2 regions of the Pseudobacillus badius genome follow, and region 1 is predicted to be linked to the other one. Evidence: predicted binding sites of a transcription regulator. Region 1 holds the regulator's gene; the other holds the start of a gene.
What was found. Region 1 encodes LexA, which represses DNA repair genes until DNA is damaged. Its sites were predicted from a motif close to CGAACATATGTTCG; they were not measured.
Positions count from the first base shown of each region.

Region 2: the regulator LexA is predicted to act here: its motif matches at 1,248-1,261, upstream of B1A98_RS16730 (ImmA/IrrE family metallo-endopeptidase).

Region 1 covers NZ_MWMM01000001.1:503,325-530,966, reverse strand. Annotated here, with positions in the region: gene B1A98_RS02560 (hypothetical protein) at 1-101, opposite strand, end outside; gene B1A98_RS02555 (SCO family protein) at 314-907, opposite strand; gene B1A98_RS02550 (AAA family ATPase) at 1,029-4,169, opposite strand; gene B1A98_RS02545 (exonuclease SbcCD subunit D) at 4,166-5,311, opposite strand; gene B1A98_RS02540 (DUF2621 domain-containing protein) at 5,520-5,945, shown strand; gene B1A98_RS02535 (CcdC family protein) at 6,064-6,537, opposite strand; gene B1A98_RS02530 (response regulator) at 6,628-6,987, opposite strand; gene B1A98_RS02525 (cytochrome c biogenesis CcdA family protein) at 7,089-7,796, opposite strand; gene B1A98_RS02520 (aspartyl-phosphate phosphatase Spo0E family protein) at 8,007-8,198, shown strand; gene B1A98_RS02515 (YneF family protein) at 8,669-8,884, opposite strand; gene sirA (sporulation inhibitor of replication protein SirA) at 8,965-9,411, opposite strand; gene tkt (transketolase) at 9,634-11,640, opposite strand; gene B1A98_RS02500 (DUF896 domain-containing protein) at 11,796-12,029, opposite strand; gene B1A98_RS02495 (YneB family resolvase-like protein) at 12,139-12,795, opposite strand; gene yneA (cell division suppressor protein YneA) at 12,802-13,122, opposite strand; gene lexA (transcriptional repressor LexA) at 13,282-13,899, shown strand; gene kynU (kynureninase) at 14,108-15,394, opposite strand; gene B1A98_RS02475 (glycosyltransferase family 2 protein) at 15,945-17,297, opposite strand; gene glnA (type I glutamate--ammonia ligase) at 17,632-18,966, opposite strand; gene B1A98_RS02465 (MerR family transcriptional regulator) at 19,000-19,401, opposite strand; gene B1A98_RS02460 (methionine gamma-lyase family protein) at 19,611-20,873, opposite strand; gene hflX (GTPase HflX) at 20,892-22,133, opposite strand; gene B1A98_RS02450 (trimeric intracellular cation channel family protein) at 22,330-22,938, shown strand; gene B1A98_RS02445 (CoA transferase subunit B) at 23,005-23,658, opposite strand; gene B1A98_RS02440 (CoA transferase subunit A) at 23,672-24,361, opposite strand; gene B1A98_RS02435 (acyl-CoA carboxylase subunit beta) at 24,381-25,919, opposite strand; gene B1A98_RS02430 (enoyl-CoA hydratase) at 25,930-26,712, opposite strand; gene B1A98_RS02425 (hydroxymethylglutaryl-CoA lyase) at 26,718-27,626, opposite strand; gene B1A98_RS02420 (acetyl-CoA carboxylase biotin carboxyl carrier protein subunit) at 27,639-27,642, opposite strand, start outside.
Region 2 covers NZ_MWMM01000015.1:7,512-11,624, forward strand. Annotated here, with positions in the region: gene B1A98_RS16720 (hypothetical protein) at 75-281, opposite strand; gene B1A98_RS16725 (helix-turn-helix domain-containing protein) at 286-669, opposite strand; gene B1A98_RS16730 (ImmA/IrrE family metallo-endopeptidase) at 846-1,223, opposite strand; gene B1A98_RS16735 (DNA adenine methylase) at 1,325-2,188, opposite strand; gene B1A98_RS16740 (AAA family ATPase) at 2,241-3,917, opposite strand.

The sequences.
Region 1 (27,642 bases):
AGAACTACAAACGCTTTCTTCAAGTCAGCACGGACTCCTTCCCAGCCGCACTCGCACTTAATTTGCTTGAATGATCCGAACTTATAAACACCGTAGTTCATAAATTTCACCCCTTTTTAAAATTTTCAGAAAAACTTCTGTGTAATCATCTTACCCAAATTAAGCCGAAAAATCAATTAAATGATTGTGAATTTTTTGTTAATTTTAGCAAAGTCAAGTCTTGTTTTTTATTTTATAGGTCATTTTACCTTTGATTTTTCCCTAATCAAAAAAGAGCTCCAGTAGCGGAGCTCTTTCTTGAAAAACAGCCATTTTATTTTTCTTCAACGAGCGTTTTCACATCTTGAACAATTTCTTCAAATGGCACGTCTTCCGCTCCGCTGTAATTTTTCACAGCTTTGCCCTCTTTGTTAATTAAATAAAAGCTTGTGCCATGTGTAACCTGATTGGAATTTGGGTCAGGAATCGCCAAAGTTTGCAGGTTTTTTTCAGCAAATTCACGAATATAATCCTGTTCATAGCCTGTCAACAAATCCCATTTCTTTTCATCCACTTCAAAATTAGAAATATATTCCTTCAGCTTTTCTGGTGTATCCACTTCTGGATCCACACTAAACGAAACGATGCGGTAGTCTTCTACCCCTTCCTTTTTGAGCATTTTCTGCAAATCAGCCATATTTTTTGTCATCGGCTGACATACCGTCGTACAGCTTGTGAAAATTAAATCGGCCAGCCACACTTTTCCTTTTAAATCATCTAGACTGACTTTTTCGTTATTCTGATTTACATGTTCAAAGTCTTGTATTTTAACGTCCATATTACTTTCAAAATCACTTTTGCCGCAGCCCGCTATGAGCAACACAGCAGACAATGCAGCGGCTGCTAAAAAAGAACGCAAGTATCTCAATTCATTTTCCCTCCTGCAATATTCTATCTAAAATAATGTTATTGCATAAAAACAACAAATACAACGGCAGGCAGGTAGTTATCTTGAATAATTTATGAACAAACCGGTCCATTAACGTACACTATAAAGAGGCAAGGGCTAATTGGAACTGGGTGTAGCTGCCGCTTTGGGTGGACATTACTTCAAGACGCGCATCAATTCTTTCTTTCAGCTCCGGTACATGCGAAATGACGCCGACAAGCCGGCCGGAATCTTGTATTTCCATGAGCGCCTCGATTGCCTGATCTAGCGATTCGGGGTCGAGCGTACCAAATCCTTCATCAATAAACATTGTTTCCAAAGAGACGCCGCCGGCATACTGCTGAACCACCTCTGCCAAACCAAGAGCCAGCGCCAAGGCGGCTTTAAAGCTTTCGCCGCCTGATAACGTCTTCACATGGCGTTCCTGTCCAGTATATTGATCGAAAATCAGCAATTCCAATCCGCTTTGAGCGTTCCCTTTTGCCCGGTCTGTTTTCCGGTGCAAGGTATAGCGCCCGCTTGTCATCTTAACAAGCCGCTCATTAGCCACTACAAGAATATCATCGAGAAAAGCGGCAAGGACATATCTTTCGAACGTTAGCTTATGCACATTTTTCCCATGGGTAATGTCATAAAGATGGCCAACTACACTATAGTCTTTTTCAAGCTCGCGCAGATGCTCCTCAATAGCCTCTGCCCTTTCCTCAATTCGCCGGTAGCTGCTGATCAAATGATTCAACGCCAGGCGCTCTTTATCCCGTTCCGCTATCTGGTTATCAATCTCTGCTTTTTTGGCTGTCAATGCGGCGAGGTCCGGTTGTTCAATTCCCTTAAGGCTGACTGTAAATTCCTCAAGCAAATCAGATACCGAGCGAAGCCGTTCATTAAAAGAGTGAATTTCCTGCTGCTGCCTTTTAATCTCTTCGTCTGTCCGCTTGCTGGCTGCGTAATGCTTGAAATCCCCAAAGCCGTTTTCCTCCATTAACTGCTTAAACCGGGTGCGCTCAGCCGCCAGCCGCTCCTTATGCTGGCCAATCGTACTTTGGATTTCCCGCCAGCCGGCTTCTGCCGCTGCAAGGGCCGTTTCGGCTGCCTGCCTTTGCTGCAAAGCGGCTGCTAAGCGTTCCTCCAGAATCCGGCTGCTTCTTTCAGCATGCTGTACGGCCTGGTCATAAGCTGCTTTTTGCTGAAGCGGCTCAGGAATCAGCTTGAACAGCTCTTCCACCCGGGATTGTTTTCTCGCATATAATTCACGGGCCTCCAGCTCGTTCTGCTGGCATTTGGTTACTTCGGCACGGAGCTCTTTCCAGTGCTCGTTCAGCCGGCTGCGCTCTTCTGTCCATGCTCTTTTCTGCTGCAGCTTTTCATTCGCTTGCTGAATGGCTTGTCCGGCAGCGGCTTGTGCTGAAGCCAGCTGCACTTCTTGGGCGGCCAAGTCCGAATCCTCTAGCTTTAACTCCAGCTCAGCTGTTTCCTGCTTCCATTCCAGCAGCAATTCTTCTTCTTTCTGAACATGTACCTGAATGCGGGCAAGCTCGCGGGCGGCTTCCTGCTGCTCTTTTTCTGCTTGAGCTGCTTTTTGTTTGGCCGCTTCCATTTCTTCTTTCTCGGGAGCATACGCATGGGCGCTTGCCGGGGAAGGATGGCTAGTAGAACCGCAAACAGCGCATGGCTGTCCCGCAACAAGGGACTGGGCCAGCAGGCCGGCCTGCTGCTTGTGCCAAGCCTCTTCCAGTTGCTGCACTTGCGCTTTTGCCGCTTGCAGCTGCTGTTCTTTCTCTGCAGACAGCCTCTTCTGTTCTTGCTCCTCCTTCTTCAGCCGGCTGACCCGTTCGGTTCCCTTGATCATTTTCTCAAGAAGCTTCATTTGGGCTTCCACTGTTTGCTTTTTCTTTTCCTCATCATAAAGTACACGCTGCCAATAATCCAGGGAGCCCAGTGCCGCTTCGAGCTTCTCTATTTGAGCTTCCGTTTGTTCCGATTGAGCCGCAAGTGCTTCCCGCTTTTTTTCATACGCTTGCACTTGAGCGTGCAGGCGGTGTAAAGTCGCTTTTTCCTGATCAAGCGAGGAGACGGCCTCGTTAAGACTAAGCAGCTTGTTTAAAGCTTCTGCCGCTTGCTTTCTCTCCTCTTCCCTGCTGTTTTCTTCCTGCCATTGCCGTTCTGCTTCCTCAATAGCTTGCTGCTGCTTCAAAAGTACTGTACGTGACTCTTCAGCCCGTTTTTCCTCTTTATCAAGGTGCTCTTTTAGCTGCATGCACAGTTCTTCCTGGCGGCCCAAGTTTTTTGCTTTTTCAGCCCATTCAATTTCAGCTGTCTTTCTTGCCATTTCCGGCTTTTTATCTTCCAATTCCTTCTTCTCTGTTTCTAACTCTTTTTGGCGGGCCATTTGCTGAATAATATGCTGCGCCTGGTGGATGCTTCGCGTTAATTCATCCCGTTCATTTTGCTGCTGTTCAATTTCCTTTGTCATGCCGGCTAATTTTTCAGCTAGCAAATGAGCATCTACTTTCAGCTGTGAAAGGATGGCTGCCTCATTCCGCGGCTTTTGTTCAAGAAGTTCCGTCATTTCGGCGGTTGCCGGCTCAATGCCGCTAAGAAGCTGGGCTCGTTCTCTTTGCCCGCTTTCCACTTTTTTTGCTAATTCAGCTGCTTGGTTCTTTAACTTCTCTTCTATTAATTTATAAAACTCCGTATGGAACAAGCGCTGCAAGACTTTTTCCTTCTCTTTGCTGTCGGAAACGAGCAGTTTTCTGAACTCCCCTTGTGGAATCATTAAAATTTGCCGGAACTGATTAGCATCAAGCTGAATGATCTCTTTTACTTTCTCGTCCACTTCCCTGACATTGGCCGCAATCAGCTTTTGCTCTCCCGTATCGCTTATTTCATACAATTCAGCCTTGGCATTGATCGTGCGGAAACCCTCGCCGCGTTCTTTTTTCTTTTCTTGCTGCGGAGAGCGGTAAATATAGTAACTCCGGTCCTTTAGGGAAAACTCAAGTGATACCTCAGTTAACAGTTCGTCCTTGGCAAACTGGCTGCGGAGGTCGCTTCCCGTCCTTTCTTCCCCGCTTGCCCGGCCATAAATGGCAAAGCTAATCCCGTCAAAAATGGTCGTTTTGCCGGATCCAGTCTTACCGGAAATGACGAACATCGTCCGATTCTCAAGCTTTCTAAAATCAATCTCTTCCCTTCCCGCATAAGGACCGAATGCTTGCATGATTAATTTGACTGGCTTCATTTTTGATTCGCCTCCAGCTGTGCTTCTTGAATGACGCGCTCCATGAGTTTTCTCTTCTCCGGCGTAAAATCATCGGTCGTCATCTCGCTATAAAAATCAGCAAATAAGTCGATATCATCTTTTTTTTCTTCACGCTTCATTCCGTAGCTTTCCTTTTGGCGCTGATCGATCATGTCAATCTTCCTTTCAAGATGAAGAACATTCGGATAAGCCTGCCTCAGTTTACCCATCGGATCAATGATGGCTCCCCGGTCAAGAAGTGTGATCTTTAAATAATCTTCTGTCGCTTCTGCTTGAATGCGGGCCGGGTCCAGCAGCTCTTCCAGCGTCCCTTCTAATACCCGCATGTCCCGCTTTGGACGAAGCGTTCTTTCTTCGATAGAAACAGTTCCCTTTTCATCAACCGTTACAATCGACACGCTTTTCCGCTGATTTGCCTCGGAAAAAGAGTATTTTAACAGCGAACCGGAATAACGGACTTTCTCATGCTTAATAGCATCCGGACTATGCAAATGGCCGAGCGCTGCATAATTAAAGGGCGCAAACAGCCCGGCATCTACACAGCCGGAACCTCCAACGGATAAAGTCCTTTCAGAATCTGTCGTCTTTCCGCCCAGAACAAAGGCATGCCCGACAAATATATTCGGCTCTCTGCAGTCCATCTCTTCTTCTAATTTTCCTATCAGGCGCTTCATTGCACCCTGGTGAGTATGGATCGAGTTGTCCCCAAAGAGCTGCCGAATGGTGCCTGGTTCTGCATAAGGAATGCAATAAAAGTTCACTCCATTAATCCGGACGGGCGAAAATTGATCATCAACTTTTCCTTTTAAATAAAACTGGCTATGCCGGAACCAGGAAGAGCCAAAGGACAGCCGCTCGGCACTGTCATGATTGCCGGAAATCGCTACGATCGGCGTTTTCAGCTCTACATTAATAGCAAACAGCATCTCATTCAGCAGCTCAACAGCGCCGGTGGGCGGCACAGAACGATCATATAAATCACCGGCGATCACTACTGCATCCGGCGTCTCTTCTTCTACTAGTCTGACAAATTGCTGTAAAACCTCCCGCTGCTCCTCTGTCATATAAACTCCATGCACCAGCTTGCCTAAATGCCAGTCGGCCGTATGTATAAATTTCAATTCTGTCACCTCTAATAAAGTCTCTCTTTTCATAGTAGCGGAAATTATAGAGAAAGCAAATTGCTTTTCTGCTTGTCGGCAAGCGGATAGTTAAATTCTCTTTCTTCCATCCTCCTTTTGAGCAGAACACTCTGCATTAACGGTTGTATCCCTTTTCGCGTTTGTCTATAATTAGTAGCGACAGAAGAGAAATGTGGAGGTTAGCACCATGCTGGAAGGTTGGTTTTCCTACTTTATAATTATATGGGTTGTAATCCTGGTCGGCAGCTTTGCGATCGGGGGATTTTTTATGTTTCGCAAGTTTTTAAAAAGACTGCCAAAAGAAGACGGAAAGTCAGATATGGACTGGGAAGAATACTATGTGGATCAAACGAGAAGCATGTGGGAGCAGCCAGAAAAGGAGTTACTGGAAGAGCTAGTCAGTCCGGTGCCTGAACTTTTTCGGGATGTGGCACGCCAAAAAATCGCCGGAAAAATCGGCGAACTGGCGTTAGAGGAAAAGTCGGACATGATCACACAAGATTTAGTGATACGCGGATACATCATAGCCACTCCGAAAAGGGACCATAAATTTCTGCGCAAAAAACTAAATGATATGCAGATTGATATGACTCCTTATGAACACTTGTTTTAAAAGTGTCATTGAATGCAAAACTTCTTGGGGCAGTCACTGGCGATTCATCTATTTGTAACATCACCATTTAAAAAGGGCTTGCAGCGATGTGCAGGCCCTTTTTTAAGAAATTCAGTTTTCAATCAAGCCGTTCTTGGTTTAATGTGGCACGCAAGCTGCGGTACTGCCGGTACATGGCAATCCGCCATGGAACAATCATAGCAAAAGCAAGAATAAAAAACATTCCGCTCAACTGCCCCACATCAATGGTCGAGCTTAACATCACTTTGCCGATGATCCGGACAATCAGCAGGCTGATTAAAATAATTGGAAATGCTTTCGACCGCTTTAAATAAATATCCTCATCACGAACCTCGAAATTTGATGTTTTAATTAATAGAATTGAAAATAGCATGCCTACGGCCACAGCCTCTAATAATTCCATAGAAGTAACCCGAAACTCCGGTATGACAAACATCAGCGCCCCTGTACTCATAAACAGGGGAGGCAGCATAATTTTATTAGCCGAAGTCGGCTTCTTCGCGGCCTTCATGCGGATGAATATTACCGTAATTCCCATTACTACCGCTAATACGGATGAAGCAACAAGCATCATCTTCATCATTCCTTATCTTTTACATTTGCTAAGTTATTATAATCAATTTTCTTTCGAAAAACAAAAGCTGTTTTCACAGAAAACAGCTTAAGCAAGCAAACGGCGTAATGCTTCATTCACACGAACCTCATCAAAGGGCTTGGTAACAAAGTCTTTTGCCCCCGCCTCAATTGCCTCCATCACCATTCTCTGCTGTCCCATCGCTGAACAAATGATAATTTTTGCCTCAGGAAACTCTGACAGGATGGTTTCGGATGCTTTGATTCCGTTCATAATCGGCATCGTAATATCCATGATGACGATATCCGGCTTCAGTGCTCGGTATTTTTGTATGGCTTCTTCTCCATTTTCAGCTTCTCCTAGCACTTGATGATTCAGATTCGTCAGCATATCTACTAACGCCATCCTCATAAACTTCGTATCATCTACAACTAATACCCCTGCCACCGGCCATGTGCCTCCCTCTTCTCTGGGAAATAATGTAACGTTTCTCTTTATCCTAAATATACCTGTTTCGGCCAAGGAAGGCAATCCGCAAATGGATACAGCTAGAAGCCTTGGAAGCCGCCAAATAACGGACTGAGGAAAATAATAATTTTTGTCATCCAATCAAAGAAGAGGACAACCCCCATGACAATCATAATGTAACCGCCCACCTTCATAATCACTCCGCTATGAGTTCGAATCCACTTCATGCGGCCAATAAAGAAGGAAAGGATGAAGAACGGAATGGAAAAACCAAGCGTATAAGCAACCATATACAATAGACCTGATCCTGGATTGCTTGCAGCAAGCGCAAAAACCGATAATAAAATCGGACCCGTACAAGGCGTCCAGCCGGCAGCAAATGCTAAACCGATTAACATGGAGCCTACATATCCGCTCGGACGGTTTTTAAATTCAAGCCGCCGTTCAGTCATCATAAATTTCGGCTGCAGAATGCCAGTCACAACCAAACCGAAAAACACGATAAAAATAGCCCCGATTTGCCTAATTAAATCCTGATATTGAGACAAAACGTTGCCTATGAAGCTTGAAGCAAAGCCTAACGAAACAAATATTAAAGAAAAACCCAACAAGAAAAACAATGTGTGCAACAAGCTTCTCCGCTGCAGCATTTTATTCTCATTTTTTAAGTCACTGACACTCATGCCGGTAATATAGGAAAGAAATGCGGGATACAGCGGCAAACAGCACGGTGAAATAAAGCTGAGAAACCCTGCGCCAAAAGCTAAAAAAAAGTTAAGATCGTTCAATCATACCTCCTGCCTTTCATGGATATTGTAGCAGAGTTTGAAGCAGGAATCGAAAAAAAGAGATATGAATAATTTGTGTCTGCCTCTACTTGGGAAAAAAGAAATTTTTTGATTAAAAATAACTTTGTTTTTGAAAAAAAGTAAAAGATTGGGTATACTAGAGAAACTAATACACTTCTAGCCATTATCACATAGAAAGGACTTTCTGCCGTGCATAAAGACGACTTGCTGGATGCTATCGAGAAAAAGCGGTTAGAGCTATTTCAAATTGTCACTATTAAAGGATTAAACTCTCCACTCGCCGTCAAATGCAGCCAAGAGCTTGATCTTTTGCTAAATGACTACGATCGCAAATACGTTCACTCTGCAACTCCCCTCTATAGAAAACAATTGCCCAACTAAAAATGAGCAGGTTTGCCAAAAACAACTGCTCATTTTTATATTCGTCTTTTAAAAACTTCAAATGCAAGCAGCTTTAGGAACGTCATGGATAGACCGCTGCCGCCTGGCTGCCCTCCCCCATAAATCTCCAAAGACCCGGTGTACCGTTCATAATTCGAAGAAGAAAAAAATTCTCTTCTTCGCTTCATTAAAATTTTTCATTGCGGCTATTCATTATTTCCTGCCATGCAGTTGTTCGGCCGCTCATCGTGCCCAACGGAGGCTTTCGTTGGGCTGCTTCAACAAAAAAACCACCTTTCCTATTAAATGAAATCATTCAACAGAAAAAATGGTTTTGCTGGCTATAAGAAAATAAAGCATATATCGGATATATCTGCAAAGAAAGATCAACCTTCTCGACCTTTTCTTGAAAGAAGCTTGTCCGAAAAAAATATATGGAATCAAACGATAAATCCTTATATGACAAGGATTTATTTATTATCGAACTGCTTGTTCATTTGTGACATCATTTGATTTATTTTTTTCTGCGACGGCTTCATTCCCATTTGCATCATCATCATTCGCAGCATTTGTTCATTAATTGGCGGATTCTTTTTTAAATAGTCCATCATGTATTTGCGGGCTATAAAAAATCCAAGCGCAACTCCGGCAGCTAAAGCCAGAATCCCGACGAGTACATACCACATACACTACTTCCTCCTTCATGTCGTCTACTAAAAGTTTACTAAACCAAAAGACATTATACAACATGAAAGAGAAATTTTCTTTACTTAAATAAATTTTCTTTCTTAATCGGTTCAAGCCAACCGTAATTTTTACTTTCAAAATCAACAGCAAACAAGCAAGCATTCAATTTCTTTAAGGAAGAGAAAAACACCGTTTCCGCTTCGTAGCTTCCCTTAGCCTTTAAATGAAGGCACTTTTCTTCAGCGGACAAAACAGCCTTGCCTTTCTTTTCCGGAAGCTCAATGGTAAAGCAATTGTTTTTGTCAACGGCAAAGCTTTCTTTGTCCATTAATGCTTCTTTCAAAATAGAGGCAAGAGAGCGCAGCGAAAATTCTTTTGTAATATATTGAATTTGTTTCTCCACAACATTCTTTTCACTTTTTTGGCTAGTGGAGCTTTCAAAAAACAATTGGAAAAAATTTTGTTCACGTCCGTAAAAATAATGAGCAAATTCTTCGCCAATCCAGTAAATTTGATAGCTTCTCATCCATTTTACCTCCTGCTTGTCCTTTTCTTTATTATAAAAAGGAACAGGCGTCAAGGTTGTTGAATTTTGAAAAAAACGTTCACTAGTTTTGTCGATTGCATTGTAACTTTGGCCTTATAAGACGAGGAGCAGGTCATTCCTCTGAAAACAAGCCTTCGCCGGGCGGCTGAATAGACAAAAAAAGCTGGTTTCTTTCAAACGAAACCAGCTTTTTTGTATTTATTATTGATGGAGTAACGCTTTTGCCCGTGCAACGACATTTTCTACTGTAAATCCGTATTCTGCCATTACTTTATTGCCCGGAGCAGACGCACCAAATTGATCGATCGCAATGATATCGCCTTCGTCGCCTGTATAGCGCTCCCAGCCAAGAGACGCACCCATTTCAATCGCAAGGCGCTTCTTCACTTCTTTCGGAAGAACGGAACGCTTATATTCCGCGCTTTGTTTCTCAAAGCGGTCCCATGACGGCATGCTGACAACCGCAGCATCAATGCCTTCTTGCTTAAGCGCTTGTTGCGCTTCCACAGCCAGGCTCACTTCCGAGCCGGTTGCTAGCAGCAGCAAGTCAGCTGTCTCTTTGTCGGACGCTGACACGATGTATGCCCCTTTTGCGACTCCTTCTGCAGCTGTCTCAGATGTGCCTTGGATGGTTGGCAAGTTCTGGCGAGTCAACACAAGTACAGTCGGTGTTGATTCGGAAGAAACAGCTAATTTCCAAGCAACTGCTGTTTCATTAGCATCCGCCGGACGGATCACAGACAGATTTGGCATCGAACGCAGTGCAGACAAATGCTCGATCGGTTCATGTGTCGGTCCATCCTCGCCTACTGCGATACTGTCATGTGTGAAAACATAGGTAACCGGCAGCCCCATTAGAGCCGAGAGACGCATTGCCGGGCGTACATAATCAGAGAACACGAAGAATGTCCCGCCGAATACTTGAAGGCCGCCATGGAGCGCCATCCCATTCATTGCTGCTCCCATTGCGAATTCACGGACGCCAAACCAGATGTTGCGACCTTCATAAGCAACTGCAGAAAAATCCTTCTCATTTTTGATGCTTGTTTTGTTAGAGCCTGCTAAATCCGCTGAACCGCCAATAAAAGTCGGAAGGTTTTTCGCGATCGCATTCAGCACTTCTCCTGATGTGGCACGGCTCGCCAACGATTTGCCCGGCTCATAGCTCGGAATATCCTTATCCCAGCCGCTAGCCAATTCACCATTTATAGCCGTTTGAAGCTGCTGGCCAAGCTCTGGGAATTTCTCTTTATACTCTTCGAAGAGTTTTCCCCATTCTTGTTCAGCCGCTTTCCCTTTTTGTACAATTAATTCCTCGAAGCGGGCATACACTTCTTCAGGCACATGAAAATCCTCTTCGAATGTCCATTTATAATAATCCTTTGTCAGCTTCAATTCATCCTCGCCAAGCGGAGCACCGTGCACATCTGCCTTGCCTGATTTGTTAGGAGAACCGTAACCGATCACTGTTTTCACTTCAATGAGTGTCGGACGATCTTCATCTTTCTGTGCTTCTTCAATCGCTTTGGCAATCTCCTCCATGTCATTGCCGTTTTCCACGCGGAGATATTGCCAGCCATATGCTTTAAATCGGTCTGCTACACTCTCGGAGAAAGACTTATCAAGATCTCCATCCAGAGAAATGTCATTAGAATCATAAAGGGCAATTAGACGGCCCAGCTTTAGATGACCGGCAAGAGAAGCTGCCTCAGAAGCTACCCCTTCCATCAAGTCTCCATCACCGCAAAGTGTGTATGTATAATGGTTGACTACCTTGTATTGATCTTTATTATAGACGGCAGCCAAATGTCTTTCTGCCATCGCCATTCCTACAGACATAGCAATTCCTTGTCCAAGCGGGCCTGTTGTTGCCTCAACACCGTCTGTATGTCCGTACTCCGGATGTCCTGGCGTCTTGCTGCCCCATTGGCGGAAATTTTTAATTTCATCCATGGATAAATCGTAACCTGACAAATGCAGCAGGCTGTACAAAAGCATAGAGCCGTGTCCCGCGGATAAAACAAAACGGTCGCGGTTAAACCATTTAGAATTTTTAGGATTGTGGTTCATAAACCGGCTCCACAACGTGTAAGCCATCGGGGCAGCTCCCATCGGCAAGCCCGGATGTCCGGAATTGGCTTTTTCAATCGCATCTATAGAAAGTGTGCGGATCGTATTCACTGCTAATTGATCAACTTTATCAAACATGGCAAACTTCCTTTCCTCACAAATATTGTACCTACTTAAATATATAGGTCTTTATCAAATTATACAAGACGTCTGCGAATATCTGATAGCAGAGTTTCGCTTGTTCATTAGTCTTTCCGTTTAAGCATTAAAAAAGCCGGCAGCTGCCGGCTTTTTTAATGCATTTTTTTCCGCTTTTGAATATCTTGAAGCTTTTTGGGGGTGACTTCATTTCCTTCAGTATCGAAAATGCGCACTCCCTCTACTGTATCCTTCATAGATGAACGAAAAGCTGCTAAATATTCTTGACGCAGGCTGGCCTGTTCTGCTTGTTCTTCAGCGGACAGTCCTGTCGTTTTTGATTTTTTGGAAAGTTCATTAATGCGGGCAAGTTTATCTTCAGAAAGCATACATGGGTTGCTGCTAATCCATTGTCAATTAGCAGGCTCTCCTTTCTTTTCAGCATTTAATTCTTGCCCTTATTGTATTAAAAAGTGCACGAACAAACAAGTGGATTGCTTAGTCAATCTCTTCGCCCGCCTGTTCGGTATACTCTTGAAACCTTCTATGGACAGTCGCTTTTGATACTTGATAGCCAAACCCCTTTAATGTAGCAGCAATTTCTTCAAAGGTTAAATTGTTGCGGCGCAGCCGGACAATCTCTTCTACAGGTACTTCTTTTCTCTCCCTGCCAGCAGGATTTCCCCGGTTTTTCAAATTTTCTTCCGGCCGGAAACCATTTTCCACCGCCCGCTTCATGCCTCGTTTGATTTTTAAGTTATGAATCTTTCGCTGGTACTCCTCTACCATGCTGACAATTTGAATAACCATGGAGTCAGATTCAGACAGCTGCAATTCTCCATCATCGGCGATGCTGAACACCTTGACCCCTTCTTTAAACAAGCAGTGCAGCAAAGCAATTTTAGCGTTCCCTCTTCCAATTCTCGTTTCATCCTGAATGAGAACAGCATCAATCGGCTCCCTTTTCGCTAAATCAAGTAAATCAAGCATGCCTGGCCTGTCCAGATCATACCCGCTCGCCTGCTCCTTAATAACCTCTGCCACCTCGTACCCTTTTTTGGCAGCAAGGCTGAGCAGCTCCTCCTCCTGCCGCTGAAGCGAGGTTTCCTGAACTTCCTTTTTCGTACTTACGCGGCAATATATAATAGCTTTCACTTAAACTCATTCTCCTTTGAATGCGACTTGCCCGCCCGCGTGAGAGGGATGCGAGGCAACGGGGATAATCAATGTATCACCAGGCAGAATTTTCACAGAATGCAGCTGATTTTCTTTTTGAACCCACATAATGAAATCCTCTTCCTTCATGTCTTTGGCATTGTTGTATTGTTTGGCAATGCTCCAAAGCGAGTCTCCTTCCTGCACGGTAATTTCTTGATACGGAAGTCCTTCCTCGCTCACGCTGAAAATCAGCATTGCTCCCGCTATTATTGTAACAGCCATAAATAAGAGAACAAAAGAATTGTTTTTTACAAATGTTTTCATCACTTCACAGCCCTTTCAAGCGAATATTCGTTCGTATATTTATTTTTATTGTAATAGGAACATTTGTTTGAGTCAAGATTTTATTCGAACTTATGTTTGTATCACGAAAAATAGCATGTTATAATACAGAAAAGAGACAAATCTAAGAGGTGCAGACAAATGACAAAATTATCGAAGAGGCAGCAGGATATTTTGGACTTTATCAAGCTGGAAGTCAAAGCAAAAGGCTATCCTCCGTCCGTTCGGGAAATCGGTGAAGCCGTCGGGCTTGCATCCAGTTCTACTGTCCACGGTCATCTTTCCCGGCTGGAAAGCAAAGGATTGATCCGCCGCGATCCAACGAAGCCGCGCGCTATTGAAATACTGGAAATGGAGGACGCGGTGCCGCGCCAAAAGGTAGTTAATGTGCCGTTAATCGGAAAAGTAACAGCAGGCTTGCCGATTACCGCGATCGAAAACATTGAAGAGTATTTCCCTTTGCCTGAACGCTTGGCTCCGGCTGATGAACATGTGTTTATGCTTGAAATTATGGGTGACAGCATGATTGAAGCAGGGATTTTAGATGGTGATTATGTGGTTGTCCGGCAGCAGCAAACAGCCAAAAACGGCGAAATTGTTGTAGCCATGACTGAAGAAGATGAAGCGACTGTCAAGCGCTTCTTTAAGGAAAAAGATTTTATCCGGCTTCAGCCTGAAAATTCATCCATGGAGCCAATCATTTTGCCGAACGCTACTATTCTAGGCAAAGTAATCGGTGTCTATCGCGATATTCATTAATGACTGTACAGCTCCTTTTTAGCCTGCCGCTGAAAGGAGTTGTTACTTTTTAAGAGAATAGTAGAGAAACAGTTACTCTATCCTATGAAAAAATTCAGTAAATATGATTTATTCGAAAAAACAAAAAAATCTCCAGCTGTGTGGCGGCCAGAGAAAGAACTTTCTTGGTAGGAACCGGTCATACCGAAGGATTTATAAGAGCCTTTTCTTAGGCAATAACGCCCCGCTCGTTTTTAAACTGCTTGTATTGCTCCTCTTCCATGATTCTTCTTAGAATTTGCACAGCCTCCCATACTTCTTTATACGTATTGTAGAGAGGAACAGGCGCCAGCCGGATGCCGTTGGGGGCTCGAAAATCAGGAATGACCCCATTCGCCTTCAATGCTCTGCAAATGCGCGCTGCTTCTTTATGCTCTAAATAAATATGCCCGCCGCGCTGGTGATCCTCTAAAGGATTGCCAATTTCAACCCTTATATGCTGCCGCTCTTTCATAATCAGCTTCATCATGTAACGCGTCATATCCAAAGACTTTTTCCGCAGATTTTCCATGCCTGCTTCCTCAAACATCTGAAGCGATCCAATTAAAGGTGCTGCGCTTAATATGTGAGGGGTGCCGATTTGATAGGCTCCTGCTGCCTCAGCCGGTGTCAGCACGTGTTCCATATCAAATTGCTTATGTTTAGCGGAGCTGAACCATCCTGCAAGGCCGGGAAATCTTCCGATATGCTTCTTATTTACATATAATGCGCCGACACTTCCGGGGCCGCTATTCAAATACTTGTAATTGCACCAAACAGCAAAGTCTGCTTCCCACGCACTTAACTCATGCAAGATAGCGCCGACGGAGTGGCAAAGGTCAAAGCCAATCAAAACTCCGCGCGTATGAGCAGCTTTTGCCAGGCGCCGCATATCAAGAATTTGCCCGCTTCGATAAAGCACACTAGGCAACACCGCTAAAGCAACTTCCCCGGTCATCGCCTCAATAATCCTCTCTTCATCAAGAAAGCGACCATCCCGGCTTTTCACGCGGATTAAGTGTGTGTCCGGATTGTAGCCTTTCAGCTTTAGCTGGCTTTGCAGCACATAAATATCGGAAGGAAAGGTCAATTCGTCCGCCAGTATTTTCGTTCGATTGCCTTGCGGCTGATAAAAGGTTGCGACCATTTGATGGAGGTTCGTTGTTGTAGACCCGGTTACGATTACCTCTTCAGGACAGGCTCCCACTAATGGCGCCAGCTTTCTCCCTAGCTGTTCAGAAAGGTGATACCATGGATGGTTTCCTTCTGTCCAGCCGTCAATCCCAAATTGTTTCCACGAATCCAAAAGCTCCAATAATGAGGCTTCCGACCGTTTAGACAGCAAACCCAGCGAATTGCCGTCAAGATAAATCTTTCCTTTTGGAATATAAAATTCTTCCCGAAACCGCGCCAGTCTATCTTGTTGATCAAGCCGGCAAGCAAATTCATAAGAATCATCCAACTCCTTATTATCCATGTCTTTATCTCCCATTTTCCGGTCTATCCCCCTTTGCTTCTGCTTCAGTGATGATGCCTCGCATACCGCACAAGCACTTTACGTTCATTGTTGATAGAGAAACCTTTAAGCTATACCCTTGCAGAGAATTAGCGCTTGATCGCACGAGTCCTTCTCTTTCACCAGCGTGTAAGTTGGCCGCTCCCCCAGCAGTCGCTTGCTCATTTTATAAAAGGAGCATTTCATTCCTGTTATACTATATATTTTTTACAGACTAGATAGACTCAAATGCCAGGAATTAAAGGCACCTAGCAGAAAATAATATACTCAAGCGTTGGATCGATTTATTTTCAAACAGGCATTGTTGTACGGCTCCCTTGACTTTGTACACTCTGTTGATTGGAATGGAAATCAGCCGCCCCATCCACTAGCCAAATAAAAAAGATTGCAGACAAACTTCAATTTTCATTGAATGTGTCTGCAATCCGGAGTCCTCTCAAATAGGAGAGCGTTCGTTTTCCAATAGTATAGATTGATCCCTGCAATCATCGTTTATATACCCCGGCCTGGCCTACTCCCAGACACGCTTGGATTTAAATAATTCCTGCAGATATCCCCAGACAGAGACTGGGGACATGATCATTTGATAAAAAAGAATAAAGAGGACAAACCCCAGCTTATTTTTTCGTATTCTTAAATCAAGGTTATTAAATACATAGTTTTTTTGATACAGATACAGCAAACCGTAACTAATAACCGTTAGAGGCAAAACCAGCAAAGTCATAGGTCCTGCAATCCAATAAAAGCCAAAGAAAGCCAAAATCAGACCAGGAAGCCAACAGAAGGTATAAACAAAATCCAAATATGGCATGACTAGGTTAATGCCGGTAAGATACTTTGTATACACTTGCGGCTGCTTCCATGGCTTAATTTCATTCAAGCCCTCAATCATTCCTCGTGCCCATCTAGAACGCTGTTTAGCAAAGTGGCCAAGAGTTGTCGGGGCATCCGTGAAAGCGACCGCCAAAGGTTCAAAATATACCTTCCAACCCTTTTTTAAAAGCCTCCAGGTTAATACAATGTCTTCTCCGATTGCATCTGGCCAGCCCTGTACCTCTTGTACACATTCTGTTTTGTATAAACTAAAGGCGCCTTGAGCAACCAGTGTACCTTGGTATAGCCCTTGTAATCTTTTTATAGAGGCAATTCCTAGAAAGTAATCCCACTCTTGCACTCTAGTCCAAATCGTTTTACGGCTGTTGCGAACAAGCATAGACCCAGCCACGGCACATACATCAGGAGGGCTGCTTTTTATTCTTGAAACTAAATAGCGGACAGCAGATGGATGAAGCACCGTATCAGCATCTAAAGTAATCACGTAAGGGGTAACGACATATTGCAATCCGTTATTCAGAGCATGAAACTTACCGGGCTGAGATTCATGAAAAATAGTGATATTCAAATCTAATTCTCTCTTTGCTCTCATAATTTCTTCTTCTGTATCGTCCGTGGAAAGATTATTAATCACAAACACCTGTATCTCTCCCATGTAATCTTGATCAGCTACATATTTTAGTGTATCAAAGATAGACTGCTCCTCGTTATAAGCGGCGATAAGCAAAGATACAGAATCAGAAGGGTATTCATCTTTAAATACAGGCTGCCTGTCCAATAATAAGCTCGCTACAAGAAAAGCGCTCATATACCCCGGAATATAAGCTATTCCTCCAATAATCAGGATCGCGGCGGGAAGAGAAACAATGGATGCTAAATCTTTTAACCAAGGCAATGAAAGATAAATAGAAAAGATCATCCAACCAGCCGAAATCGCATGACTTATCCAAAATTTCGCAGTAACAGTTAGATAATAACGGTCTCTTCCAGTCTTAAAATTAGGTCTAACGGGGTTTATATTGGGTTGCATATGCTTTACCTCAAATATCCATTAAATTTGTATAATCTGTATTTTAAACAAATTTAACCAAAAAATCCACCTTTTTTAGGTCTAAATAACCATTATACTTGTCACGAAAAACTGATTTTATACACTACACATCTTCCCTCTCCCTCGCCAAAAACCTTAATAATCAGGCTTTATATCATCACATCAGGATAAAAAAGATTATCGACTATAATCAATTCAGCATGCACAGTTATGGCCATAGGGATTTCTTCCTTTTCTATCCCATACTTACACAGGAGGAATATGCCCCCAAACAAAAACCCCTTAAAGCCAGATGGCTCAAGGGGTTTCACTATTAATACATTTGCATATATTGCTCGCGTTCCCATGGATGAACTTGTGTGCGGAACATATCCCATTCAATTTCTTTGGCTTCGATAAAGTGCTCGAGGATGTGTTCGCCAAGAGCAGCTTGAATCACTTCATCTTTCTTCAGCATGCGAAGAGCTTCTGCCAATGTACCCGGCAGGTCTTCTACACCCTCCCGCTCTCTTTCTTCTTCATTCATTGTGTAAATGTTGCGGTCTACTGCAGGCGGTGGCGTCATGGCGTTTTTGATGCCATCGAGACCCGCTTGCAGAAGGACAGCCATTGCCAAATATGGGTTCGCTGCCGGGTCCACACTGCGCACTTCCACGCGCGTGCTCATGCCGCGTGCGGATGGAATACGAATCAACGGGCTGCGGTTTTGTCCGGACCAAGCAACATAACAAGGCGCTTCATATCCTGGCACAAGACGCTTATACGAATTGACCGTCGGATTAGTAATCGCTGTGAATCCTTTAGCGTGCTTGATTGTGCCTGCGATAAATTGGTAAGCTGTTTCACTCAACTGCAGCTCGCCTTTTTCATCATAGAAAGCATTTTTTCCTTCTCTAAATAACGACATATTGCAGTGCATGCCTGATCCGCTTACTCCGAACAGCGGTTTTGGCATAAAGGTTGCGTGTAAGCCATGCTTTCTCGCGATAGTTTTAACAACTAGCTTAAATGTTTGAATATCATCGCAGGCTGTTAAAGCATTGGCATATTTAAAGTCAATTTCATGTTGTCCTGGCGCCACTTCATGATGAGAAGCTTCAATTTCAAAGCCCATTTCCTCCAGCTCTAAAACAATATCGCGGCGGCAGTTTTCGCCAAGATCCGTCGGCGCTAAGTCAAAGTACCCGCCATTATCGTTAAGTTCTAAAGTCGGCTCGCCGTTAGCATCCAGTTTAAACAAGAAGAATTCCGGTTCAGGTCCTAAATTGAAGTTTGAAAAACCGAGTTCTTCCATTTCTTTTAACACACGCTTTAAATTGCTGCGCGGATCTCCAGCAAACGGTGTGCCATCAGGCATGTAAATATCACAAATCAAGCGGGCTACCTTGCCTTTTTCCGCTGTCCATGGAAATACAACCCATGTATCAAGGTCCGGATACAAGTTCATATCAGACTCTTCAATGCGCACGAAGCCTTCAATAGAAGAACCGTCAAACATCATTTTATTGTCCAGCGCTTTCGGCAATTGGCTCACTGGGATTTCAACGTTTTTAATCGTTCCTAAAATATCAGTGAATTGCAGGCGGATGAACTTAACATTTTCCTCTCTTGCTAAATTGATAATATCTTCTTTTGTGTACTTGCCCATAAAAATAATTCCTCCTTATGATTTGGCACTATTTTAATGAAAATAACGAAATCGGTCTCCGGACGGGAGATCGTTTCGGTAAAAGCGACCGGCATTAATAAATTCCTTGCGCAACAACCTTCTGACTTCTTCGTCTGTAGAAACTTTCTTATCTTGCTCTAACTCGGCTTTTAACGGATTATGTACGCTCTCATCTTCCTTCAATAAGATTTTTTTGATTCCTGCCATGTTAATTCCTTCATCGAGCAGATCCTTAATTTCAAGCAAACGATCAATATCATATAAAGAAAAGAGCCGGCGATTGCCTGCAGTCCGTTCGGGACGAATCAGTTGATGTTCTTCATAGTAGCGTATTTGCCTGGCGGATAAATCGGTTAGTTTCATGACCGTTCCTATCGGGAATAGCGGCATAGAACGCCTGATTTTGCTGTTCATCAATGATTCCTCCTTTCTTCATGTCCTTTATTTTATACCCCGTCAACTTATATGTCAAACCCATGTTAGGTTTTCTTACATGAAAAATTTTCACAAAATGCATTTCGCTCCTACCCGCTTTCCTTTGCAGACAAATAAGGACAACACAAGCATTCTTCTATAACCATAAAAAAGCTGCAAAAACATAAAGTGTTTTTGCAGCCTCGTTCTTACAATAGCTTTTTCTCAATTAAATGATTTAGAGCATAACATACAGCAATTTTCACATGTGAATAAGTGAGTCCCCCCTGCACATAGGCAGCAAATGGCGGGCGCAGCGGACCATCAGCAGAAAGCTCGATGCTCGCCCCCTGAACAAATGTTCCTGCAGCCATAATGACATCGTCTTCATAGCCCGGCATGTAGCTAGGGTAAGGCGTTACATGGGAATTAACCGGGGAAGCCTGCTGAATGGCCTGGCAAAAAGCAATCATCTTCTCCCGGTCGTCAAACTGAACCGCCTGGATAAGGTCTGTTCTTTTTTCATGCCATTTCGGAGTCGTATTCATGCCCATTTTTTCAAGCATCGCAGCAGTGAAAACCGCTCCCTTTAAACTTTCGCCTACAACGTGAGGGGCGAGGAAAAAGCCCTGATACATCTCTTGCAAGCTGTAGAGGCTGGCGCCCGCCTCTGCTCCAATCCCCGGGGAGGTCATCCGGTAAGAACAACTTTCCACATAATCGGCTTTTCCTGCTATGTAGCCGCCGGTTTTGGCAAGACCGCCTCCTGGGTTTTTAATTAATGAACCTGCCATCAAATCAGCGCCAACATGACAAGGCTCCTTCTCTTCTGTGAACTCCCCGTAGCAATTGTCAACAAAGACAATCACATCACTTTTTATTTTCTTTACAAACTGAATCATTTCTTCTATATCCGCCATCGTGAATGAAGGCCGGACAGCATAGCCTTTCGAGCGCTGAATGCCGATCATCTTCGTATTCGGCTGAATGGCTGCCTCAATGGCAGCGTAATCCGGCCGGCCGCTCGTCCCCAGCGGAACACTGCGGTAGGAAATGCCAAATTCCTTGAGTGACCCCGTTCCCTTGCCGGAGATTCCGACAATTTCTTCCAGCGTATCATACGGATCACCCGTAATATAAAGCAGTTCATCCCCTGGACGCAATATGCCAAATAAAGCAATGGAAATGGCATGTGTGCCCGAAATAATCTGCGGGCGGACGAGAGCCGCTTCTCCGCCGAATACGTCCGCATAAATGTTTTCAAGCGTATCACGGCCGGTGTCATCATAACCGTAGCCGGTCGAAGGGGTGAAATGAAATTCGCTTACCCGATGCTTTTTAAAGCTTTCCAGCACACGGAATTGATTGAATTCAGCCGTTTTTTCGATCTTGCGATGCACTTCGGCAATTTGCGCTTCAGCCTCCTCGGCAATCGGCTGAATAGTTTGTCCTTGTGTTAATAATTCAAACATACCTGCTCTCCCTTTACATTATATGTATTTACTAATTTCCCCAGCAATCGGATGATCCTTAAAGGCAAATCCTTTCACTCGGTACACTTGCTCTTCTTCATCGAATAAGATAGAGTCTACAATCGTTTCTGTTTTTAGCTGGGCGAGCAGTTTGCCGGCAGAAGCCGGAATTCGCCCGTTATACGAAGTCATCTGCTCCCTGATCATCCTTTCGATTACTTCCTTCAGCTTTAAGCGATCCTCTTCATTCACCGCACTGATCAAGATGTTTGCAGAAGCGGAAGAAGGAACAAACTCTTCATGCTGGATATCCCTCTTATTATACACTGTCAGTTCAGGCAAATGATCCATTTCTAATTGCTCCAGCAGACTTCGCACTGTCTCTTGATGCTGCATCAAGTCAGGGTTTGCACTATCCACAACGTGCAGCAGCAAATCGGCTTCACTCACCTCTTCAAGTGTAGAGCGGAAGGCAGCGACCAGCGTTGTCGGCAAGTCTTGAATAAAACCTACCGTATCAGTTAAAATCGCTTGATAGCCGCTCGGCAAAACCAATTTGCGCGTTAAAGGATCAAGCGTGGCAAACAACTGGTTTTCCTCCAATGAATCAGCTGCCGTTAATCTGTTAAACAAGGTAGACTTTCCGGCATTTGTATAGCCGACAAGCGCAATTTGAAACGCCCGGTTCTTTTTGCGCCGACTTCGATATCGTTCACGATGATGGACGATTGTATGCAGCTGCCGCTTAATTTCATCAATGCGCCGGCGAATATGGCGCCGGTCGCTTTCCAGCTTTGTTTCACCCGGTCCCCTCGTTCCAATGCCTCCGCCAAGACGGGAAAGGGCCGTTCCTTGTCCGGAGAGCCGCGGCAGCAAATATTGCAGCTGGGCAAGCTCCACCTGCAGCTGCCCCTCTCTTGAACGGGCGCGCCGAGCAAAAATATCAAGGATTAATTGCGTCCGGTCAATCACTCTAGCCGAAAATTCCGCAGATAAATTTCTGATTTGGCTTGGAGACAGCTCCCCATTGAAAATAATCAGATCCGGCTCCAGTTCCTCTTCCAGCCTCTTTAACTCTTCCACTTTTCCTTTGCCGATGTAAGTGCCGGGATGAATGCGCTCTCTCTTTTGTGTGATCATCGCTAACGATTCGCCTTGCGCCGTTTCTATCAATGATTTTAATTCTTGCATAGAATATAAAAATTGTTCGGTATCATCGGTCAACTGACACCCAGCAAGGATCACTTTCTCTTTCTCCATTTTTGTCAATTAGGTTCCTTCTTTCCTTTATCATTTTCTTCCATCCATCTTACCAAAAACCAGACTAAAATACGAATTGCCGGGCATTCACTAATAAAAACAAGTTTTTTTCCTCTTCTGAAAAGATAAGCTGGTTCTTTAGCCATTCCAATACTATAATAAATTGCCGGGAACACTTTCGTAAGGGGGAACTTCTGTGGAATTTACTTGGGATATTTTTACGGTTATCGGCACAATCGCGTTTGCTATTTCCGGAGCGATTGTGGCAATGGAAGAAGATTACGATGTATTTGGAATATATATATTAGGCATGATTACGGCTTTTGGCGGCGGAGCTATTCGCAACTTATTAATCGGAGTACCTGTTTCCGCATTATGGGAGCAAGGAGACTTTTTCCAGATCGCCCTCTTATCGATTACGGCGACTATTCTTTTTCCGCATAATATGCTTAAGCACTGGCCGGTATGGGGAAACTTCTTTGATGCGATCGGTTTATCCGCTTTTGCCGTGCAAGGTGCTTTGTATGCAGTCGGCATGAATCATCCGATCAGCGCCGTCATCGTAGCGGCAGTCCTGACCGGCAGCGGCGGCGGACTCGTGCGTGACCTGCTGGCGGGCAGGAAGCCTGCTCTTTTGCATAATGAAATTTACGGTCTGTGGGCTGCACTGGCAGGCCTGCTCATCGGACTGAGCATCACAACTGCACCCGTTGAGTTGATCATACTTTTTATAGCGATTACCGTTCTCCGGGTATTATCTTATAAATTAAAATGGAAGCTGCCAAAAAGGGCTCTTCATCAATAAATGAGAAAAAGGGACCAGCCCAAAAAGTCATTTTACATGACCTTCCGGGACAGCCCTTTTTCTTTATCAAAAAGCATTCAGCTGTACGCTTTCTGAAACAGTCAGTTCCGCTTCCGTGCATTCAAGAATTTCCTCTACCGAATATCCTTCGGCCACCTCCATAAGCTTCAGGCCGGCTGGCGTGACATCCATAACTGCTCTGTCTGTTATAATGCGCTGAACGACTCCTTTGCCGGTTAAAGGAAGCTGGCATTCTTTTAAAATTTTAGATTGGCCATGCTTATTTACATGATCCATAATCACGATCGTTTTTCGGGCACCATGAACAAGATCCATAGCTCCTCCCATTCCTTTCACCATTTTTCCGGGAATCATCCAGTTAGCCAAATCACCGCCTTGGGAAACCTCCATGCCGCCCAAAATAGCCACATCAATATGGCCGCCGCGGATCATCGCAAAGGATTCAGAACTATCAAAGTAAGCCGCTCCGGAGATCGCTGTCACTGTCTCTTTTCCGGCGTTGATCAAATCGGCATCTACTTCTTCTTCCTTTGGATAGGGACCTATGCCAAGCAGACCATTCTCTGACTGCAGTACGACTTCTTTGTTTTCCGAGATAAAGTTAGCAACTAATGTCGGCATTCCAATGCCTAAATTCACGTAATCGCCGCTTGTAATCTCCTTTTCTGCACGCCTTGCAATCTTCTCTCTTGTATCCATCCATATCCCTCCTTTATTGACGAGTGGTTTTTCGTTCAATTCGTTTTTCCTGATCTCCCTGAATCAAGGCCTGCACGTAAATGCCTGGTGTATGAATATGATCCGGGTTGAGCTCTCCGGTTTCCACAATCTCCTCTGCTTCCGCGATCGTCACTTTTCCGGCAGCCGCAATCATCGGATTGAAGTTTCGGGCAGTTTTATTATAAAGAAGGTTGCCTTTCTTATCTGCCTTCCAAGCCCTCACTAAACTGAAATCGGCTGTTAAAGCTTCCTCAAGCAAATACTCTTTTCCGTTAAACTCCCGTACTTCCTTTCCTTCAGCAATAGGGGTTCCCACGCCGGCTGGTGTATAAAAAGCCGGGATGCCGGCGCCGCCAGCCCGGATTTTCTCCGCCAGCGTCCCTTGAGGCGTTAACTCTACTTCTATTTCTCCTGCAAGCATTTGCCGCTCAAACTCTTTATTTTCTCCAACATAGGAACCAACGATTTTTTTAATCTGTTTATTCCTTAATAACAGCCCAAGCCCCCAGTCATCTACTCCACAGTTATTGGAAATGATCGTTAAGTCCTTCACTCCAGAGTCAGCAAGCGCTTTAATCAGGTTTTCAGGTATTCCGCATAAACCAAAGCCGCCAACCATCACCGTCATTCCGTCTTTAATGCCGGACACTGCTTCCTGAAAGCTCGTGTAGATTGTTTTCATCCCGTTTCCCCTCCTTTTATTAAACAGGATTTACTCCATGTTTACGATCAGTGAACACCATATACTTAGACATATAGACATCGAGCCGGGCGGAAAGTTCCTCGCGAAGCCGGTTCGGTTCCACTACACCGTCAATGATCAACTCAGAGGCTAGGCGATAAATGTCAATGTCTTGCCGATATTCTTCTCTTTTTTCATTGATAAAGGCGGCGCGTTCTTCCTCTGGCAATGAAGCAATCTTATTTGCATAAACGGCATTAACTGCAGCTTCCGGCCCCATTACCGCAATTTGCGCTGTCGGCAGCGCCAAGCAGCAATCCGGCTCAAATGCCGGACCAGCCATAGCATACAAACCAGCCCCGTAAGCTTTGCGGACAATGACGGTCAGCTTAGGCACTGTCGCCTCACTCATGGCAAAAATCATTTTGGCTCCATGGCGGATAATTCCGGCCTTTTCGACATTGGTGCCAATCATAAAGCCCGGCACATCGGCCAAGAATAAGAGCGGAATATGGAACGCGTCACATAAGCTAATAAACTTAGCCGCTTTATCAGCTGAATCATGAAACAGCACTCCCCCTTTTACACGAGGCTGGTTGGCGATAATGCCGACCGGCTGTCCGTTGATCCGGCCCAGCCCGGTAATCAGTTCAGCGGCAAATAATTTCTTAATTTCACAGAAACTATCTTCGTCGACCAAGCGTTCAATCAACTGATGCATATCGAACGGGGCATTTTGATTTTTGGGAATAAGCTCTTCGATTGATTTTTCAAAAGCAGCCGGCATTTTGGGCTCTTGAGGAGACGGTTTCTCTGTGTAGTTATCAGGAAAATAAGTTAAATATTTTTTCGCATATTCAATCGCTTCTTCTTCCGTCTTAGCAAGCACATCCCCGCAGCCGGAAACTGAGCAGTGCATTTTCGCGCCGCCCATTTGTTCAAGCGTTACTTTTTCGCCAATAACCATTTCCGCCATGCGCGGCGATCCGAGATACATGGAAGCATTGCCCTCCACCATGACCACAATGTCACAAAAAGCAGGAATATAAGCTCCCCCGGCAGCGGAAGGTCCAAATAACAGGCAAACTTGCGGCACTTTTCCGGATAATTTCACCTGATTATAAAAAATGCGGCCGGCTCCTCTGCGTCCAGGAAACATTTCCAGCTGATCGGTAATCCTGGCTCCCGCTGAATCGACAAGATAAAGCATCGGGCACCGCAGCTTTTCCGCTGTCTCTTGGATACGGATAATCTTTTCTACCGTTCTCTTACCCCACGATCCTGCTTTCACTGTGGAATCATTAGCCATCACACATACTGTGCGCCCATTTATTTTTCCAACGCCCGTTACAACGCCATCTGCCGGCAAATCTCCGGCAAGCACGTTGGCAAATAATCCGTCTTCTGCCTCTAGCCCATTATCAAAAAGCAGCTGCAGACGGTCCCGGACGAACAGCTTGCCCTGCTCCTTATTTTTCTCATGATATTTCTCCTGTCCGCCTGTTAAGACCGATTCCAGCTTTTCTTGGTAGTCTGTTTTTACTCCCGTTTCGTTCATTGCTGTCTCCTCACTTTCCTCTGTATGTTGGTGTCCGCTTCTCTGCAAATGCTTGCAGTCCTTCAAGCCTATCCTCTGTCGGAATAAGTGTGTTATATGCCAGCTTTTCAATTTGCAAACCTGTTGCAATGTCGGTCTGCATTCCGTGGTTAACTGCCGTTTTTGCCTGGAACAATGCAAGCGGCGCATTCACGGCCATCTCCTTCGCCAAATGAACAGCCGTTTCCAGCAAGCTTTCCGGAGAGGCAATATGTTCCACAAGACCAATTTGTTCCGCCTGATTAGAGGTAATCCGCCGGGCGGTAAAAATCAATTCCTTGGCTTTTCCAACTCCAATCAGCCGCGGCAGTCTTTGGGTGCCGCCGGCTCCCGGAATAATTGCGAGCGAGGTTTCAGTTAATCCTAATTTTGCATGGCTGGCTGCAATTCGGATATCACAAGCTAAGGCAAGCTCAAGCCCTCCTCCAAAAGCCGCCCCGTTGATAGCGGCGATGACTGGCTGCGGCAATGCTTCTACTTCATTGATCACTGAACCAATCAAGCCGACAATGTGCCGCACCTGCGCCTCGTCCATTCCCTTTCTTTCTTTTAAATCGGCCCCTGCGCAAAACGCTTTTTCGCCCGCCCCCGTCAAGATCACCACACGGATTTTCGGATCATTCTTCATATTGTAAAGAGCGTCGTGAAGGTCGTATAAAAGCTCTTTGGATAAGGAATTAGCGGCCTGTGGACGGTTGAGTGTCAAGACGGCAATCCCTTGCTCCAGCTTTTTTAATTGAACCGTTTCGCCCACATGCTTCACCCTCTCTCTGCTTTGCGGTATAGTTCCAGTTGCCTGCTCGTTAACGATCTTCCAAGCAAGGATTCCATCAGCTCTCCGGCCTCAAGCAAACGCTCCATTTGAATCCCTGTTTCAATGCCCATCGCCTGGAGCATGTAAAGTAAATCCTCGGTCGCTACATTACCGGAGGCACCCTTGGCATACGGACAGCCGCCTAATCCTCCTAAGGAGCTGTCAAACGTATGAATGCCCATTTCAAGAGATTTTGAAATGTTCGCCAGAGCCGTGCCTCTTGTGTCATGAAAATGCATAGCAAGACGGTCGTTAGAAAATTCAGGAATCAATACCTCCAGCAAGCGCTCTACATCCGGAGGTACAGCAACGCCAATCGTTTCGCCGAGCGACAATTCATCAATTCCCATATCAAACAACCGGGCGCTAATCTCTCTAACTTGTTCAGGCGAGATAGCACCTTCATACGGACAGGCAATAACGGTCGATAAATATCCGCGCACTGTTTTTCCAGACGCTTTCGCCTCGGTTACTACTTCTTTCAGCACCGGCAGCGTTTCGGCAATGGACTTGTTAATATTGTTTTTGTTATGTGACTCGCTGGCTGACATGAATACGCTGACTTCATCTACACCCGCATCAAGCGCTCTTCGCAATCCGTGCCTATTCGGAACGAGGGCTGCATATGTAATGCCCGGCTTTCTCTGGATGGAAGAGAGAACCTCCGCAGCATCTGCCAGCTGCGGAATCCATTTTGGATGAACAAAAGAAGTGACTTCAATATAGGACAGCCCGCTTTCTGAAAGCCGGTCGATCCAAGCTGCCTTATTTTCTGTACTCACTTGATGCGGTTCATTTTGCAAACCATCGCGGGGCCCTACCTCTTTAATGATCACTTTTTCAGGAAGTTTCAAGGGATGTTCCTCCTAT
Region 2 (4,113 bases), on a different contig from region 1:
GAACAGCCGCCTGAAATACAGCTTTCAAATCTAGCTAAAACCAAGAATATACGTTCTGTTTATTGGTAAAAAAATTAATCCTTCTCATTGTTATCAACTGAAGCAGCATAATCGCTAAGCTTCCTAGGAATAGGATTGCCAGGGAATTCTCCATAGAGTTCACCATCTTTCATGTATACTCTTTCGAAAACAGGAATTCTAATTAATTCATGTTTAACAGAATTTTTTAAAGCTTTTTGTCTCGATTTTTCAGCTCGTTTGATTTCGAATTCAGAAAGCATATTATCAGTCCTCTATAAAATAATTTGGCTCTTCAGTTTCTGTATTGTCGAGATACCATTCTATGTAAAGGGAGTCATCGCTGGACATAAGACAAATCTTTTTTATCTCTTCTTCGGATAAATCCTGGATACCATTAATGTGAAAACCTTGAAACTCATCGGAAATATCAATAATTTCAGTAGGGTTATCTACTTTGCCTATGAGATAACATAAAGAAACCTTAAAAAAATCAGTCAGTTTTGATACTTGAGAAATATCGGGAATTCGCTTGCCTTGTTCATAGGCTTCTAAAGCATCCCTGCTCAAATTCACTTTTTGAGAAAGTTCTATCAACGAAAGTTTCTTTTGAAGTCTTAAGTCCTTTAAACGTTCTGCAAAAATAGACATTTTAAAACACCTCTTGATTATTTTTTTGATCGATAGCTTCAACTTGATAATGACAATTGAGATCAAAAACTCTCTCATAGAATAAAGAGCTCTCTTTCTGCAATATCCAGCGTTCAAGCCTCTGAACGGCAAACTCATATTCAACATTAAATGTTTTTGAAATCACTTCAATGACTTCACTTTTTCTCCAAGGGAATGACATGTGTTCCAACATGAAAGTAGGAACACAAAAGTGATACATAAAAATTATTTGCTTGCCATTCCTGCATCTTGATAAAAGGAGGAGGGAGAGTTAATTGGCTCCCAAAATGCCTTAACAAGTGTCCCAGTTCATGTCCAAAGTCCTGCCATTGTTTTTGGGAAGATAAACGCCGGTCAATAAGAATTATGGTTTCTTGTGGGGGATATAGAGTTTTACTACTGCTATCAATATATTCGATGTCTACACCTATCCTGCTAGCTATTTTTTTCATGTTCAATTGATCGGGAGTGTAGATATGTATAGATTGATATAAAGAGAAAATATAATCTTCTAACAATGTAGAATGGATCATTGACTTCACCTCAAAAATTGTTTACAAACGTATGTTCTTTGTTAGTTTACAATAAAAACCCCGTCTCATGAAAGATGGGGTAATGGAAAAATTTGTGATAATTAATCTTGAACAATCTTTAAATAATTTTCAATAGATCCTTTATTGATTTTATTAGAAAAAAACATAAATTCTTTGCCTTTACTTGGCTTGGCAATTGAGTAATTAAGGTAATATCTTTCAGGAGAATGGTTGGAATATAAAGATTCAATTTCCTCAGCGATATCATAGGTCAAAATCCAGTAACGATTTTTCATTTGTTTTTTAATCACTTCGGCCAGCTCAACGTGATCAAGGTGTTGATAAAAGTTTGTGTATAGTTCTGGCCCCTTATCATAATAAGGGGGATCAAAAAATGTAAGTGATTTACGAGTAAATTTAATTACTTTTTCTATAAACTCTTTAGCATCATAATTAAAAACCTGAATTTGATCAGACATAGAAGCTATTAGCTCTATACGCTCAATTATTTTTTCTTTATTGAATCGGCAATCTATTTTATTCTTTCCATCTTGATTTTTACCTCCAATCACCCCTGCTTTTATAATGCCAGATCTATTGGTGCGATTTAAAAACAAGGTTGAAAAAGCGAGACTTAGATCATCTGCATTTTCTTTATTTTTTTGAATTTCTTTTTGTTTATACCATTCCTCCATGTTAACTGGCGTGGAGTATATTTTTTCTATTAACTCTTTATGATTTTCAACAATTACTTTCCAAAAGCAGTAAATGCTCTTGTCAACATCATTTATTATTATCTGATCAATATCTTTGTTAACAAGCAAACGGATGGCTACTGCTGCACCACCCGCGAAAGGCTCAATATAAGTTTTAATGTTATTAAGCTGAGCCAAATGTTTTATATACTCATAGGTGCTATCTTTACCACCGGGATACCTTAATGGCGTGAGGGTAGGCCTCGGCATCTTTTATCACCTCTACTTTAGAGTAGCAGAAAAGGACTGACTTGGCCAGAAGCTATTTGTCATTTTTAATTTGATGTGTCCTTAAATATTTTATTGCTTGGTTAAAGCTAGTTATGAACTCTTGTATTTTTTCTGAGTTGTCATTCATCCAATAGGTAATAATTTTAGTTTGTTCAAATACTAGTTTGAACTCCTTAAACCATTCTTTGTAAATCTCTCTTTTTCTTTTTTCAGAATCTCGTTTGAGAAGATCCTTTATAGTTTTTAAGGTTCTATCTCTAATTGCCTGGACAGTAATAATTCCCTGATTGTCTTTCCAGTAGGGATGATCGGTGTTTTTGACTAGTTCTAATAGATACTGATGAATAGTTTCCTCTGGAGAACCGGTACCTGGTAAAACGCACAAGTTCTCATTTTCTGAAATGATTTCTCTGTAAATTTGTGAATTTAATACGTCATTATCAAGTAAGATTAAGACACTCTTAAAATAGGAGTCCTTATTTGGAAGTTTCAGCAAGGTATCGCAACTAATTTGAGCGCAGATTTTATCGAATCGTAAACCTTCAGTGTCAATCTGTTCCGTATTTTTTTTAATATTATCAAAAAAGAAGATAGCTTCCTCGTCTTCGAAATAAATCTTTACATCATGTTTGTTATCTTGATAAAGGTTAAACCTCAGAAACATATCATTCTTTATTTTTAAATATGATGGATTATCCATAACACTTGGCTTGGCAGTATCTTGGACATAAACCACATTGTAGTACAATCTATCGTCTTTTGGATTTTGGTTTGTAGTAATCTGTTTACCCAGTATTTCTTGAATTACAGTTAGCGAATGAGTAGTACAAACAATTTGTAGCTTTAAACTCTTAGAACATTGATCAATTACTCTTATTAAATTTGACTGTGCTGAAGGATGTAAACAAGCATCAATTTCATCAATTACTAAAATCCCGCCATGATAATCCTTTCCTAATTCTCTTTTTAGTTTTTTGAAAGATAAAATAGCTGTTAATATAGTACTTAAACTGTCCTGGCCTAGGGATACTGATTTGTATGAATAATCTTTGAAACTGGGACCTAGAGATCTCTTGGTGGAGTATTTTAAGTCTTGTTTCGATACTTTGTCATCTTCTAGTTCCTCGTCACCAATAATTTCTTTAAACCATAGATTTAAATCATGAATATCTTGTTCATCAATATTGCTATGAGTTAGAGAGTAGTGCTCCTCTTTCGATTCACCAATGGGTATAACTCTACTCATTCCAATGTAAAGAGTTGGAATAGGAACTTTAGCGTCTGCACCTATATCGAGAACTTGTGAACCAATTAGTTTTCCCGCAGAATTTGAATTTCTGGGAACTATTCTTAATCTATCGACATTTTGAGAGACAGTGCACATCTTGTATACATCAGTGTTCTTATACAAGTAATCAATAATTACAGAGTATTTTTCATCACTATTTTTGGTGTAATCATGATTACTATCTAAATGAAAGATTTCATTGAACTTACTTTGAAAAACCTTATTAAAGTAACTTTGGTATCCTCTTAATTCAGAAGCATTTGCAATTAATCCTAAAATTGTGGATTTTCCGATACCGTTGTGGCCAGCAATTACAGTAATTCTCTCGGCGATATCAATATCAATATCTTTTAGCTTACGAAACTTTTTAATACGTATTTTTTTTATTAAATTTTTGTTATGAGTAACCATAAAAATCATTCGCTTCCTTTTTATTTAGGTACCTTCAAGATAAACATATAATGAACTGCAGTCATAACGATTAGTTTATAAAAGAAAAACCCTCAAAAGGGCTCTTCTCTCTCATAAACAATAACATCTCTATCAAGCTTTGGGTTTACATTATAAAGAGCTGCAGATACAGCAGGTTTGCCACCTTTAAATTTCATCTTAGTAT